DNA from 3 places in the Methylobacterium sp. Leaf106 genome. Region 1 is predicted to be linked to each of the others. Evidence: riboswitches for the same ligand, from Rfam matches in the RefSeq annotation. Region 1 holds a riboswitch; each other region holds the start of a gene.

Region 1 (4,838 bases):
TCGCTAGCGCAGCCAGCGTCCATCGCATCGACATCGCAATCCTCAGAACGTCGTCACGCGGACGCCGCCGTACACGGCGAGGCCCGGCCCGAGGAAGCCGGTGGGGTTCTCGTAGCGGCGGTCGAACAGGTTATCGATCCGGCCGAACACACTCACCGTCTCGTTCACATCGTAGTTGACCGCGAGGTTGACCAGGGTGAAGCCCGGGTTCTTCAGCCTCTGGATCGAGAAGTCTCGGTTTCCGTCTACGAAGTGGCCAAGCACGATCACCGTCCCGCTGAAGCTCAGGCCGGGGATCGGCGTCCACTGAGCGGTGGCGCTGCCCTTGTGGCGGGGCCGGCGCAGGAGCTCCTGGTTGGTAATCTCATTCTTGGTCACGGTGTTGGTGTAGTCGACCCGGCCCGAGAGCGTGTCGGTGAACCGGACCGCAACGAAGGCCTCGGCCCCGTAGGATTCGGCTCGCCCGACGTTCTCGTTCGAGGTGAAGCTGGCGTTGGTGTTGATCAGGTTCTTGAAGTCGTTGGCGTAATAGGTCGCGCCGACGAGAACGCGCTCGCCGAGCGGCTGTTCGAAGCCGGCATCGTAGCCGAGGCTCTCTTCCGGCTTGAGGTTGGGGTTGGCGAAGAAGTTGAACGCCGGGAAGCTCTGGAACAGCTGGCTCAGGGTCGGCGCCTTGAAGCCGGTGCCGACGCTGCCTTTGATCCGCGTGTCGGTGAACGGCAGGATGTAGCTCGGGGCGACGCGGAACGTGGTGGCCGGTCCGAAGGCGTCGTTCTCGTCGTGGCGAACGTTGGCGACGAAAGAGGCACGGTCGAACGGCGTCAGCTGTATCTCGCCGTAGCCGGCGGTATTGCCGTTCCTGGCCCGCAGGTTGCCGGAACCGAACGGGTTCGGATCGGTGGTCGACAGGCTCTCGTCGTCACGCTGCGCGCCGAACAGAACGAGGTTGCCGGGCGAGAGCTGGTAGTCGCCGCGGTACTCGTACCGCGTGCGCTCGCCGAGGCCGGCGGTCGGGAGCGGGTTGAACGGGTCGTACGCGTTCTGGACCTGGCGGTTGTAGAGGTTCGAGTAGTTGATCGCGAAGACGTTGTGGAAACCGGCGAACGGTGTCCACTCGGCCTCGTTGCGGGTGAAGACTTGCTGCACGTCCGCCTGGCTGCGCAGGCCGCCCAGCGTCACCGGGAAGGTGCCATAGTCGTCGCCGCTGAAGAGCAGCTTCGAGTTGATGAACCGCGTGATCGAGTTGATTCGGAACGTGTCGGTGAACTGGTAGCCGAACTTCGCCGAGACGGTCTCGTTGTCGTAGTAGTTCGGGCGGGTCGTCGTTCCTGGGGCGACGAGGTTGGGCGGCGTCACAGGCGTTGCGGCAGCCCGGAGATGCTGGATCGACACCGAGTAGTCGAAGCCGTTTTCCGACCCGCTGATCCGGCCGCTCTGGTTGAACGTTCCGAATGAGCCGCCCTCGATCCGCGCGGTTGCCCTGGCCGGTCCTTCGCCACGCTTCGTCGTGAAGGAGATCGCGCCGCCGATGGCGTCGCTGCCGTAGAGGCCGCTCTGGGGACCCCTGAGCACCTCGATGCGGGAGAGGTCGTCGGTCAGGAGTTGCCCAAAGTCGAAGGAGCCGTTCGGGTTCGACGGGTCGGTCGCGTCGATGCCGTCGATGAGCACCTTCACGTGGTTCGAGTTCGAGCCGCGGATGAATACCGAGGTCTGACCGCCCGGGCCGCCGGTCTGCACGACGTTGAGGCCCGGCACCTGCTGGAGGGCATCCGGGACGGTGCGGCGCTGCTGGGCCTCCAGAGTGGCGGCGGTGAGCACGGTGACGCTCGATCCGACCTGGTCGACGGGCGTCGGCACGCCGGTGGCGGAGACGGAAAGCTCGGAGAGCGTGACGGCCGCCTCTGCCCCGCGCGGGACGTCGGCGAAGGGGGCGGCGGTCTGCTGCGCCAGGGCGGATACGGGAAGGGAGGCGCAGGCGAGCGCGAGCGTGCGCAAGCACGCGGATCGAGAGGGGAAGGACACGGGACAAGCCTCGGGCGACGTCTGTGGCACGTCACCGCGAACGAGGCCTGGGCGCTTGCCTGCCGTAAGGACAGCCGAACGCCTCGACACCCATCAGGACACCCCGCCCGATGCGTTTCGCGTGTGACCACGACTGACGGCAGGTCTCCTGGCTCGCGGGTCACCGCCCTCTCATCGTCTTCCCAGGCCCGAAGACCCAGTGACGTGTTGATGATGGGCTCGCCGCTTACAGTTGCGGGGGCAGCCGCGGCTTCGGGGAGGCCCTTTCGGACCTCATCCTCACCGCGTTCCCTTTTGATCCTCCGGGGAGGAACCGTCGGAGATAAGGAGCGCGATCAAAGCGTCCGCCGTCAATGGCACGCAAAGGCTTTCCGACGATGTGTGCCTGGAAGGTTACAGGTCAGCACTTACGAAGGTTTGCCTCGGTGCTATGCAGCGTCCGCTTTTCAAAAATTCGGCCCGAAAGCAGACCTTCGCATAACCACCCAACTCAGTCGTTGACTTCTGCCTCGACAGCTTTGGAGCGGACCTTCCGAAGGTCGGCAAGGGGTCGGGAGTGGGCCCAGGGCATGGGTTCCATCCGTCAGATTGTTCCTAACGTTAAAAGTCGGGCCTCGGGGTCAATGGCATTCGGTTCGGACCGTGGCAGGCCCCATCCTTTCACGAGCCCGTAGACCGCCGGGATCACGACCAGGGTCAGGATGGTGGACGAGACCATGCCGCCAATCATCGGCACGGCGATCCGCTGCATCACCTCAGAGCCCGACCCGGTGCTCCACAGGATGGGCAGGAGCCCGGCCATGATTGCGACCACCGTCATCATCTTCGGGCGCACTCGCTCAACCGCGCCGACCATGATGGCTCGCCCCAAGTCCTTTTGGGTGAACGCCCTCCCGTCGCGGTCGCATCCTGCCCGGATCTCGGCCAGCGCGTGGTCGAGGTAGACCAGCATGATTACGCCGGTCTCGGCCGCGACGCCGGCCAACGCGATGAAGCCGACGGCGACCGCCACCGACAGGTTGAAGCCCATCCACCACATCAGCCAGACCCCACCGACGAGGGCGAAGGGCAGCGACAGCATGACGATGAGCGTCTCGGTGAGCCGACGGAAATTGAGGTAGAGCAGCAGGAACACGATCAGCAGCGTCAGCGGGACCACGACCTTGAGCCGGGCCGTCGCCCGGTCGAGGTACTCGACCTGTCCGCTCCACTGCACGAGGGTGCCTTGCGGGAGGCTCACCTCTTTGGCGACCGCCGCCCTGGCCTCGGCGACGTAACCCCCGAGGTCGCGATTGGCGACGTCGACGTAGATGAACACCGCGAGCTGGCCGTTCTCGGTGCGGATCTGGGTCGGGCCGCGGTTCAACTGCACCTTGGCGACCTCGCCGAGCGGTACCGTGCCCCCGTCCGGGATCGGCACCTGCACCTCGTTCGCGATGGACCGCGGGTCGGAGCGGAAGGCCCGGGGGTAGCGCACGTTGACGGTGTAGCGCTCGCGGCCCTCGACCGTGTTGGTGACGCTCTCGCCGCCGAGCGCCATGGCGATCACGTCCTGCACGTCGCCGACCGTCAGCCCATACCGGCCCAGCACCTCGCGGTCGGGGGTGATGTCGAGGAAGTAGCCGCCCTGGACGCGTTCGGCGTAGGCGCTCGACGTACCCGGGACAGCCTTCACAACCGCCTCGACCTGGCGGGCGACCTTCTCCATCTCGGTGAGGTCCGTCCCCAGCACCTTGATCCCGACCGGCGTACGGATGCCGGTCGAGAGCATGTCGATCCGGGCGCGGATCGGCTGGGTCCAGGCATTCGAAACTCCGGGGAACTGGAGTGCCGCGTCCATTTCGGCTTTTAGGCTCCTGGTCGTGACCCCGGGGCGCCACTCGGCCTTCGGTTTCAGGTTGACGATGGTCTCGAACATCTCGCTCGGCGCCGGGTCGGTCGCGGTATTGGCCCGTCCGGCCTTGCCGTAGACCGAGGCGACCTCGGGGAACGACTTGATGATCCTGTCCTGGGTCGCCAGCAGGTCACCGGCCTTGGTCACCGAGATGCCCGGCAACGTGGTCGGCATGTACATCAGGGTGCCCTCGTCGAGGTCGGGCATGAACTCCGACCCGAGCCGGCTCGCGGGCCACGCCGTCGCCGCCAGGACGACCACGGCCAGCAGGATGGTGACGACACGCGCCCGCAGGACGCCGGCGATGAGGGGGCGGTAGACCCAGATCAGGAGTCTGTTCACCGGGTTACGGTGCTCTGGGATGATCCGGCCGCGGACGAACAGGACCATCAGCGCCGGGACGAGGGTCAGTGACAGCACCGCCGCCGCCGCCATCGCGAACGTCTTGGTGAAGGCCAGCGGCCCGAACAGGCGCCCTTCCTGGCTCTCCAGGGTGAAGATCGGCAGGAAGCTGACCGTGATGATCAGAAGCGAGAAGAACAGCGACGGCCCGACCTCGCTTGCCGCCTCGATCAGGATCTCGACCCTGGGTTTGTCCGGCGGCGCCCGTTCCAGGTGCTTATGGGCGTTCTCGATCATCACGATGGCGGCGTCGATCATGGCGCCGACCGCGATGGCGATGCCGCCGAGGCTCATGATGTTGGCACCGAGCCCCAAAACCCTCATGCCCGCGAACGCCATCAGGATGCCGACCGGCAGCATCAGGATCGCCACCAGCGCACTGCGGACGTGGAGCAGGAACACGACGCAGACGAGGGCGACGATGGCGCTCTCTTCGATCAGCGTACCCTTGAGGGTCTCGATGGCCGCCTCGATCAGGTGCGAGCGGTCGTAGACCGGAAGGATCTCCGTGCCCTTGGGC
Region 2 (4,838 bases), on a different contig from region 1:
CGGACGATCCCTTCGAGGAACTGGCATGAGCGGCATGGAATCAGAACGGCCGGTCCTCGACCTCATCATCCCGGCACTTACGGATGCCGGCTACGAGGTCTATACTCACCCTTCACGCCAGCTTCTGCCCTCCTTCATGGGCGACTACATTCCAGACGCCATCGCGCTTGGCAAACCAAAGAATCTGGCGATCGAAATCGTACGGGATGGCACGCGATCCGGAAGCCGGGAAAGGGTCGCTGACCGGTTCCTCGGTGTCACCGATTGGGAGCTTCGGATCTACTACGCCCGCTCCGGCGGCGGCGTGCCCGCCATCGACGGCGTGACGCCAGACATCATCGACCGCACGATTACGAAGGTCGAGGCCCTCATCGCGGCCGGCCAGATGGAAGCGGCTCTGCTGCTAGGCTGGTCGACCTTCGAAGCCATCGGGCGGGCCTTGATTCCGAACCGCCTGTCACACTCTCAATCGCCCGCACGGCTGATCGAGCAGCTCGCGGGCGAAGGCATCGTGACGCCGGACGAGGCGGATCGTCTTCGTCCCATCGCGAACCTGCGCAACGCCGTCGCCCACGGGGCCTTGCAGCGCGACCTCGATCGCACCGCCCTGGAGGATTTCGTCGCCACGCTGAAGCTCGTCCTCCACGAGAACCAGCCGGTCGGCGCTGGGGCCTGACCGCGCCCAGTAGTCAGAACTCGATCCCCTCCTGCGCCTTCACCCCGGCGGCGAAATGGTGCTTCACGCTGCCCATCTCGGTGACGAGGTCGGCGGCCTCGATGAGGGCCGGCTTGGCGTTGCGCCCGGTGACGATGACGTGGAGATCGGGCCGGCGCGCCCGGAAGGCCGCCACCACGGCGTCGATGGGCAGGTAATCGTAGCGCAAGGCGATGTTGAGCTCGTCGAGGAGGACGAGGCGGATGGTCGGGTCGGCCATCAATTCCTCGGCCTTGGCCCAGGCATGCTCGGCCGCCGCGATGTCGCGGGCTTTGTCCTGGGTCTCCCAGGTGAAGCCCTCGCCGAGCGTATGCCATTCGATCTGGTCGCCGAAAGCCTTCAGCGCGTGCTTCTCGCCGGTGTCCCAGGCGCCCTTGATGAACTGGACCACGCCGACCCGCCAGCCATGGCCCAAGGCGCGCAGGAGGAGGCCGAGCCCGGCCGTGGTCTTGCCCTTGCCGGGGCCGGTATTGACGATGAGAAGGCCCTTCTCGATCGTCTTGGCCGCGACCTCGGCGTCCTGGACGGCCTTGCGCTTCTCCATCTTCTCGCGATGCCGTTCGGCCTCCGGATCGTTCGTGTCTGACTCGCTCATGCGGCTGCTCCGGGTTGGGGTTTCACGATCATCGGCAGTCCCGCCACCATGAACACCACATGGTCGGCCCGTGCGGCGAGGCGCTGGTGCAGGCGCCCGGCCGCGTCGCGGAAGCGGCGGGCCAGCGCGTTGTCCGGCACGATACCGAGCCCGACCTCGTTGCCCACCAGCACCACCGGGCCAGGCGCACTGCCGCAGGCCTCGATCAGCGCGGCGCTCGCCGCCTCGGTATCGGCCTCGGACAGGATCAGGTTGGTGAGCCACAGGGTCAGGCAATCGACCAGCACCGGCCCGGTCGCCGCAGCGACGGCCTCGGCCAGGTCGATCGGCACGTCCCGCGTGATCCAATCGGGCGAGCGGCGCGACCGGTGAAGGGCGACGCGCTCGCGCATCTCGTCGTCCCAGGCCTGCGCGGTGGCGAGATAGAGCCACGGCGCGGGGCAGGCTTCGATCAGGCGCTCGGCGTGCAGGCTCTTGCCCGAGCGCGCGCCGCCGAGGACCAGTGTCATTCTTGGGGAAGGCTGCCGCATGGCTCCCTTTAGCGCGAAACCGCCCTGCCCCGTCAAAGCCGGTAAAACGCTTTGGCGGCGCGTTGTCAGCGGTCGCGCGAGCGCGTAGAAGCGAGGTTCGGACGGTGCCCCGGCGACGGGGTGAAAAGGGAATGCGGTGAGGGCTCGCGCCTGAAACCGCAGCTGCCCCCGCAACTGTGAGCGGAGACGGGCCTGCCATCGGCCACCGGAGCGATCCGGGAAGGCGGCAGGACCGGATGACCCGCGAGCCAGGAGACCTGCCTTCCGAAGGGGACCTAATCGTCCTCCCGCTCGATCCTCGAACGCCGCCGGCGGGGCGGCCGGAGACCTGACACGATGACCACCAACACCCTCGTCCTCACCGGCACCCGCAGCAACGAGCGTCTCGGCGCGGTGCTCATGGCCGCCTTCCTCGGCCTCGGGCTCGTCTTCATGGCCGGCTTCGCCCCGGCGATGGCGCTGCACAACGCGGCCCACGATTTCCGGCACGCCCAGAATTTCCCCTGCCACTGACCGCCACGCGCTCAGTCAGGACCTGATTCCATGATGATCCGACTCGTGTCGGCGGCCCTGGTCGCCGGCTTCCTGGCGGCTGTCGTCGCCACGGGCTTGCAGTTCGCCCTCACCTCGCCACTGATCATCGCGGCCGAGCGTTACGAGAGCGGCGAAGCCACTGCGCCGGCCGCGCAGTGGATGCCGCGCGGCGCCTCGCCGGCCTCCCTCATCGTGCCCGTCCATTCGGGCCACGACCATGGCGGCAAGACGGACGGTGTCGAAGGCGGCGAGGTCGCACCGGCCTGGCAGCCCGGGCCCGGCCTGCCCCGTATGGTCTTCACCGCCCTCGCCACCCTCGTCGGCGGCGTCGGCTATGCCCTGTTGCTGGGCGCGGCTCTCATCGCCTGCGGGCGGGAGCCGAGCCCGGAAACCGGCCTGCGCTTCGCCGTCGCGGGGTTCCTCGCCGTGGCTCTCGCCCCGGCCCTCGGCCTGCCGCCGGAATTGCCCGGCATGGAGGCAGCTCCGCTCGCCGAACGCCAGTTCTGGTGGATCATGACTGCGGCCGCCACCGCCATGGGGCTCTACCTCATCGCGATCCGCCGCTCCCCCATCGCCATCGCCGGAGGGATCGTGCTCCTCGTCGCACCGCATCTGGCAGGCGCTCCGGAGACGAGTCACGCCGCCTCCGCCCTGCCCCCGGGCTACGCGGCCCAATTCGCCGCTCGGTCGCTGGGCATCGCCTTCGTGTTCTGGGCGGTGATCGGCCTCGCCTTCGGCTGGGCCTGGAACAGCGTCGGGCGCAAGAACCCGGCGACGTCGCATGCCTGACGAGGACATCCCGGCCGGCAGCGCGGTCGTACTCTACGTCTGCGCCACCTGTCGCACGGCCGGCGACACGTCCGAGCCCCGCGCCGGGGCCCGCCTCGTCTCGGCACTGCGCGAAGTGGTGACGGAAGCAGCGATCGAGGGCATCGCCGTCGAGAGCGTGGATTGCCTCTCGGTCTGCAAGCGACCCTGCACGGTCGCCGTGGCGTCCGAAGGCCGCTGGACCTACGTCTACGGCGATCTCGACCCGGTCGAATCGGCCAGAACCATCCTCGCGGGCATCGGCCTGTACGCGGAGACGCCCGACGGCATCGTGCCCTGGAAGGCACGGCCGGAAGCGTTCCGCAAAGGCGTCGTCGCCCGCATTCCCCCGTTTCCTCCGCCGCGCGCGGACAGAATTTCGGACGCCGCCGAATGAGCATCGTCGAGAAGATCCCCTGCACCATCGTCACCGGCTTCCTCGGAGCCGGCAAGACGACCCTGGTGCGTCACCTCGTGGAGAATGCCGGCGGTCGTCGGCTCGCCATCATCGTCAACGAGTTCGGCGATATCGGTTTCGACGGATCGTTCCTGGCCGCCTGCGGCATCGAGGGTTGCCAGGACGAGGACATCGTGGAACTGGCCAATGGCTGCATCTGCTGCACCGTGGCGGACGATTTCGTGCCGGCCCTGAACAAGCTGCTCGACCGGGCCGACCCGCCCGAGCACATCCTCATCGAGACGTCCGGCCTCGCTCTGCCAAAGCCCCTGGTCCAGGCCTTCCACTGGCCGGCGATCCGCTCGCGGGTGACCGTGGACGGGGTGATCGCGGTGATCGACGGACCGGCCGTGGCGGCCGGCTTCTTCGCCGACGATCCGGCGGCCCTCGCCGCCCAGCGCGCCGACGATGCCAGCGTCGATCACGACAACCCGCTGGAAGAGGTGTTCGAGGACCAGCTCCTCTGCGCCGATCTCGTGGTCATGAACAAGGCCGACCTCCTCGACGAGGCCGGAAAGGCCAAGGTCCGCGCCGAGGTGGAGCGCCAGCTGCCGCGCGCGGTGAAGATGGTCGAGTCCGAGCATGGCCGCCTCGATCCGCGCGTGATCCTCGGTCTCGGCGCCGCCGCCGAGGACGATCTCGACGCCCGCCCCTCCCATCACGGCGAGGGCGAGGATCACGATCACGACGATTTCGACTCCGTGGCCATTGCCGTGCCTGCCACGGCGAGCGCCGAGGATCTGGCCGCCCGCGTCGCCCGCGCCGCTGAGACCAGCGGCGTCCTGCGGATCAAGGGCTTCGCCGAGGTCACCGGCAAGCCGATGCGCCTCGTGGTCCAGGGCGTCGGCGCCCGCATCGCCCATCATTACGACCGCCCCTGGCGGGCGAGCGAGAACCGCGACGGCCGGCTCGTGGTCATCGGGCTGAAGGGTTTCGACCAGGGGGCGGTGGCAGCCGCCCTGGCGGGGTGAGCGCGTTGACCGCCCGACGGATCCCGGCGCGCGGGTGCCGCGGCCTCGTGGTCGCGTCCGGCCTGGCGGCTCTCGCGGCGATCGGTGGGTGCTCGGATTCACGTCCGCCCAAACCGGAGTTTCAGGCCTCGGACAGCCGGGCGATGGCACGCCTTTCTCCGGTGGCTCGCCCTCTCGCCCAGACGGGCGATGCGAAGCTCGCCTATACCCACGAGCTGACCATCGGATT
Region 3 (4,838 bases), on a different contig from region 1:
CCGAGACCAGCCGGTCCCTGAACGAGACCATGCGCTCCATCAGCGAGACGACCCTCGCCCATGGCGGTCATGCCATCCGCAGCGTCCACGCCAAGGCGCATGGCGCCTTGAGGGCCGAGTTGGAGGTGGCGCCCGGCCTATCCCCCGAACTGGCGCAGGGCCTGTTCGCGAAGCCGGGGCGCTACCCCGTGGTGATGCGCTTCTCGACCATTCCGGGCGACATCCTGGACGACAGCGTCTCCACCCCGCGCGGGGTGGCGATCAAGATCGTCGGTGTCGAGGGCGAGCGTCTCGAAGGCTCGGAAGGGGATGCCACGCAGGATTTCGTGCTCGTCAACGGCCCGGCCTTCTCCGCACCCGGACCGAAGCAGTTCCTGGCGACCCTGAAGCTCCTCGCCAAAACCACGGATCGGGCGGAGGGGCTCAAGAAGGTCGCCTCGGCGGCGTTGCGCGGCGTGCAGAGCGCGGTCGTGGCGGCCACCGGTTCGCCGAGCCCGGCCCTGGCGACGCTGGGCGGACAGCCCGAGACGCATATCCTGGGCGACAGCTTCTACAGCCAGGTTCCGCTGCGCTTCGGCGATCACATCGCCAAGATCGCGCTCGTCCCGGTCTCGCCGGACCTGACGGCGCTCACCGACAAGCCGCTGGACGACACGAGCGCCCCCAACGCGATCCGCGAGGCGGTGCTGGAGCATGTCCGCACCCATGGCGGCACCTGGGAGTTGCGGGCGCAGCTCTGCCTGAACCTCGACGACATGCCGGTGGAGGACGCCTCCGTGGTCTGGTCGGAGGCAGCGAGCCCCTACCGCACCATCGCCACCCTCACCGCCGCTCCGCAGACGAGCTGGAGCGAGGCCCGCGCGGCTTTCGTCGATGACGGCCTGTCGTTCAGCCCGTGGCACGGGCTGGCTGCGCACCGGCCGCTGGGCGGCATCATGCGCATGCGCAAATCGGCCTACGAGATGGGCAAGCGCTTCCGGGCCGAGACAAACGGCCGCCGCATCGAGGAGCCGAGGAACCTCGACTCACTCCCGGAGTGATGCCGGACGTTGCCGTGATGCGACAGGGCGGCGGCGATGGTCGATGCGGGAACATCTCGCCATTGACCCTCCCGGCGCGGCCGACCTAGCCTGACGATGACGGTTCCTCTCCGGAGGATCAAAAGGGAACGCGGTGAGGATCTTGCATCCGAAGCCGCGGCTGCCCCCGCAACTGTAAGCGGCGAGCCCATCATCAACACGTCACTGGATGCTCCGGTATCTGGGAAGACGATGAGAGGGCGGTGACCCGCGAGCCAGGAGACCTGCCGTCAGTCGTGGTCACACGCGAAACGCATCGGGCGGGGTGTCTTGGTGGGGTGTCGGGGCGTTCGCATGTCGCGAACGCATCGGCTTCGTTCGCGGTGACGTGCCACTGCCGTCGCCCGAGGTTTCGCCCGTGTCCGCCCATCCTCCACGCGCTCTCCATCCCCTCCTCGTCCTCGCGCTGCTGACATCCGCGTCACCGGTCCTCGCCCAGTCCGGCGCGGCGACCACCGCCGAGGCGACCCTCGACGAACTTTCCGTGGCCGCCGACCTGCGTCCGCCCCCCGCTGCCGGTCCCGGCCTCGGCGGGGCCACGGGCGGAACCGGCGGGGCCGAAGCGTTCGGCGCCCTGTCCGCTCCCGCGCTGACGTCGAGTTCCGGCGTCATCACCGGCAAGGCCCTCAACGACCGGCCGGTCACCCGCCCCGGCGAGGTACTGGAAGCCGTGCCCGGCCTCATCGTCACGCAGCATTCCGGCGAGGGAAAAGCCAACCAGTACTTCCTGCGCGGCTTCAACCTCGACCACGGCAGCGACATCGCCATCACCATCGACGGCATGCCCGCCAACATGCGCACCCATGGCCACGGCCAGGGCTATGCCGACATCAACTTCCTCATTCCCGAGCTCGTCGGCGCGGTGGAGTTCCACAAGGGGCCGTATTTCGCCCGCGACGGGGATTTCGCCTCCGCCGGCTCGGTGCGGATCGACACGATCGACGCGGTGCCCCGCCCTCTCGCGCTCACATCCATCGGCAGCTTCGGCTACAAGCGGGCGCTCACCATCGCCTCCGCACCCCTCGGGGAGGGAACGCTCCTCGCCGCCGGCGAGGCTCAGGTCTATGACGGCCCCTGGGTGGTGCCGGACGACATCCGAAAGCTCAACGGCGTCCTCCGCTACAGCCAGGGCACCGCCCTCGACGGGTTCTCCCTCACCGGCATGGCCTATTCCAACCGCTGGACGGCGACGAACCAGATTCCGCAGCGGGCCATCTCGGAAGGCCTGATCGGCCGCTTCGGCACCCTCGACCCCAGCGATGGGGGCGATGCGAGCCGCTTCTCCCTGTCGGGCCGCTGGAGCCGGTCGGACGACGGCGGGGTCACCCGCGCCAGCGCCTATGTCCTCCGCTCGAACCTCAACCTGTTCAACAACTTCACCTATTTCCTCAACGATCCGGTCAACGGCGACCAGTTCCGCCAGCTCGACAGCCGCACCGTCGCCGGCGGCGAGATCGCCAGGGTGTTCAAGGGTGAGCTGTTCGGTCTCGCCATGGAGAACGAGATCGGCGTGCAGGCGCGGTTCGACGACATCCATGTGGGCCTGTTCAACACGCGGGCGCGCACCTCCCTCTCCACCGTGCGCGACGACCGCGTGCAGGAGGGCAGCGCCGCCCTCTACTTTGAGAACCGCCTGCGCTGGACCGACTGGCTGCGCACCAGCGTCGGCCTGCGCGCCGACGCCTACGACGCCACCGTGAGATCGAACAATCCGTTGAATTCGGGCCATGCGCGGGACGGCATCGTCAGCCCCAAGCTCGGCGTCGTGTTCGGCCCCTGGATCGGGACCGAGCTGTTCGTGAATTACGGCGAGGGCTTCCATTCCAACGACGCCCGGGGCGCGACCATCACGGTCGATCCGGGCAATCCCCTGTTCCCCCTCGACCGGGTGCCCCTGCTGGTGCGCTCGGTGGGCTCGGAAGTGGGCCTCCGCAACCGTTCCATCGCCGGCCTCGAATCGACGGTGACTCTGTTCCAGCTCGATTTCGACTCCGAAAACCTGTTCGTGGGTGATGCCGGCACCACCGAGCCGAGCCGCCCGAGCCGGCGCACCGGCATCGAGTGGACCAACCACTACGCGGTGACGCCCTGGCTCGCGCTCGATGCCGACCTCACCGTCACCCATGCGCGCTTTGCCGACCGCGACCCTGCGGGGAGCCGCATCCCCGCCGCCCCCACCGCCATCGCGGCCGCCGGCTTTACGCTGGGCGAGTCGCTGGGCTGGTTCGGTACGCTACGGCTTCGCTATTTCGGCCCACGCCCGCTCATCGAGGACAATTCCGTCCGCTCGAAGCCCACCACCCTGGTGAACGGCCGCATCGGCTACAATTTCGACAACGGCGTCACGGTGCAGCTCGACATCCTCAACCTGCTCAACGTCAAGGCGAGCCAGATCGACTATTTTTACGAGTCGCGGCTGCGGGGAGAGCCGGCGGGCGGGGTGGCGGACACGCATCTGCATCCAGTGGAGCCGATGGCCGTGCGGTTGACGGTGGCGGGGCGGTTTTGAGGAATGGGAGCGGGTTGCGGGCAGCCAAGCCGCTCTCCGGTCATGCTCATGGCAGCGATCCGGGCCGGAGATACGCGAACATGTGAGGCACATAGTCGGCTTTGCCGAGCGCGATGCCGTGATGTCGCAAGATGGCGTAGGCGGTGATGACGTGGAAGTAGAACTGAGGCAGAGCCCAATCCCGAGCGTATTGTTCGCCGCTCATATCGAACGTGATGTTGCCCGGAAGCTCGATCGCGATCTGCAGGGTCGCTCCGGCATCGAGAGCATCGTCCGGGAAGCCGTCCAGATGCGCCAATGCGTCGGCGATACGAGCCCGTGCATCCGCCATTGATCCGGGCACCTCGCCGGCATTGCGCCCTTCGGCTGCCACGGCGGCGAGCGATGGGGGAATGTCCTCACCACGAAGGCGGAACGTCGCCTCCTGGGCTTGGTAGGCGGCAAAGCATACTTGTGACGCCAACGGATACATGTCCTGTGCCAGACGCGCCGAAAGCAGACCATCGGCCTGATCCACCCTCTGATGCTCCGCCTTGTCCAGCAGCTCGGCCAGCGTCTGCAGCATGTTCCTATAGGTCGGTACCAGAAGGTTAGTCAGCGACATAATTAGTCTCGCGGTGACGGCTAATTTCGGGCTTATCCTATTTCCGAGAGAGCAAACACTATGAATCAAAGCCCACTTCTTCCCACTCCGACCTCTGCGGCCCTACAGCCCGCTTGCGTACCACCAACTCTCCCATAAGAAGAACATCTGCGCGTCTTCCCATGTCCACCTCCGTCGTGAGAACGCTGCTCCGGCTGTCGATGTCCTTGCGCCTGACCGTGGAGGAACGGTTCCGGGGGAGGATGAGACCGATGATGGGGTGCAATGGGTGAGGCGTCGGAGATTCGGAGCGCGGCCGACTCGGTGGTGGAGCTCTATCAGGAGCACGCTACCGCCTGGATCAAACGGCGTGGAAACGACCATCTCGAACGATCATGGCTGGATGCGTTCCTCACGGCTATGCCGCGGAACGGACGTGACGTTCTGGATATCGGCTGTGGTGCCGGCCAACCGATTGCGGGCTATCTGATCGAGAAAGACTGTCGTCTCACCGGGGTGGACGGTGCCACGGCATTGATCGACATCGCGAGCGAGCACTTTCCTGATCAGACATGGCTCACGGCCGACATGCGCGCCTTGCCGCCGCTGCCGCGATTCCATGGGCTCGTCGCTTGGCACAGCCTCTTCCACCTGAAAGCCGACGACC

The links. A riboswitch is a leader RNA that binds a small molecule or an ion and turns the genes downstream of it on or off. The one in region 1 is predicted to bind cobalamin.
Region 2: linked by a shared signal. The riboswitch ahead of ASF34_RS12975 (CbtB domain-containing protein) and the one ahead of ASF34_RS15785 (TonB-dependent receptor plug domain-containing protein) in region 1 are both predicted to bind cobalamin.
Region 3: linked by a shared signal. The riboswitch ahead of ASF34_RS08650 (TonB-dependent receptor) and the one ahead of ASF34_RS15785 (TonB-dependent receptor plug domain-containing protein) in region 1 are both predicted to bind cobalamin.

What each region holds. Positions count from the first base shown of each region.
Region 1 covers NZ_LMNB01000031.1:55,687-60,524, forward strand. The annotation lists gene ASF34_RS15780 (ABC transporter substrate-binding protein) at 1-34, opposite strand, end outside; gene ASF34_RS15785 (TonB-dependent receptor plug domain-containing protein) at 43-1,995, opposite strand; cobalamin riboswitch at 2,144-2,355, opposite strand; gene ASF34_RS15790 (efflux RND transporter permease subunit) at 2,606-4,838, opposite strand, start outside.
Region 2 covers NZ_LMNB01000023.1:256,267-261,104, reverse strand. The annotation lists gene ASF34_RS12995 (RusA family crossover junction endodeoxyribonuclease) at 1-29, shown strand, start outside; gene ASF34_RS12990 (hypothetical protein) at 26-676, shown strand; gene cobO (cob(I)yrinic acid a,c-diamide adenosyltransferase) at 690-1,310, opposite strand; gene cobU (bifunctional adenosylcobinamide kinase/adenosylcobinamide-phosphate guanylyltransferase) at 1,307-1,819, opposite strand; cobalamin riboswitch at 1,926-2,119, shown strand; gene ASF34_RS12975 (CbtB domain-containing protein) at 2,177-2,353, shown strand; gene ASF34_RS12970 (CbtA family protein) at 2,384-3,163, shown strand; gene ASF34_RS12965 (DUF1636 domain-containing protein) at 3,156-3,578, shown strand; gene cobW (cobalamin biosynthesis protein CobW) at 3,575-4,609, shown strand; gene ASF34_RS12955 (DUF4349 domain-containing protein) at 4,753-4,838, shown strand, end outside.
Region 3 covers NZ_LMNB01000012.1:149,527-154,364, forward strand. The annotation lists gene ASF34_RS08645 (catalase family protein) at 1-1,040, shown strand, start outside; cobalamin riboswitch at 1,124-1,325, shown strand; gene ASF34_RS08650 (TonB-dependent receptor) at 1,438-3,588, shown strand; gene ASF34_RS08655 (DUF1993 family protein) at 3,635-4,192, opposite strand; gene ASF34_RS08660 (class I SAM-dependent DNA methyltransferase) at 4,457-4,838, shown strand, end outside.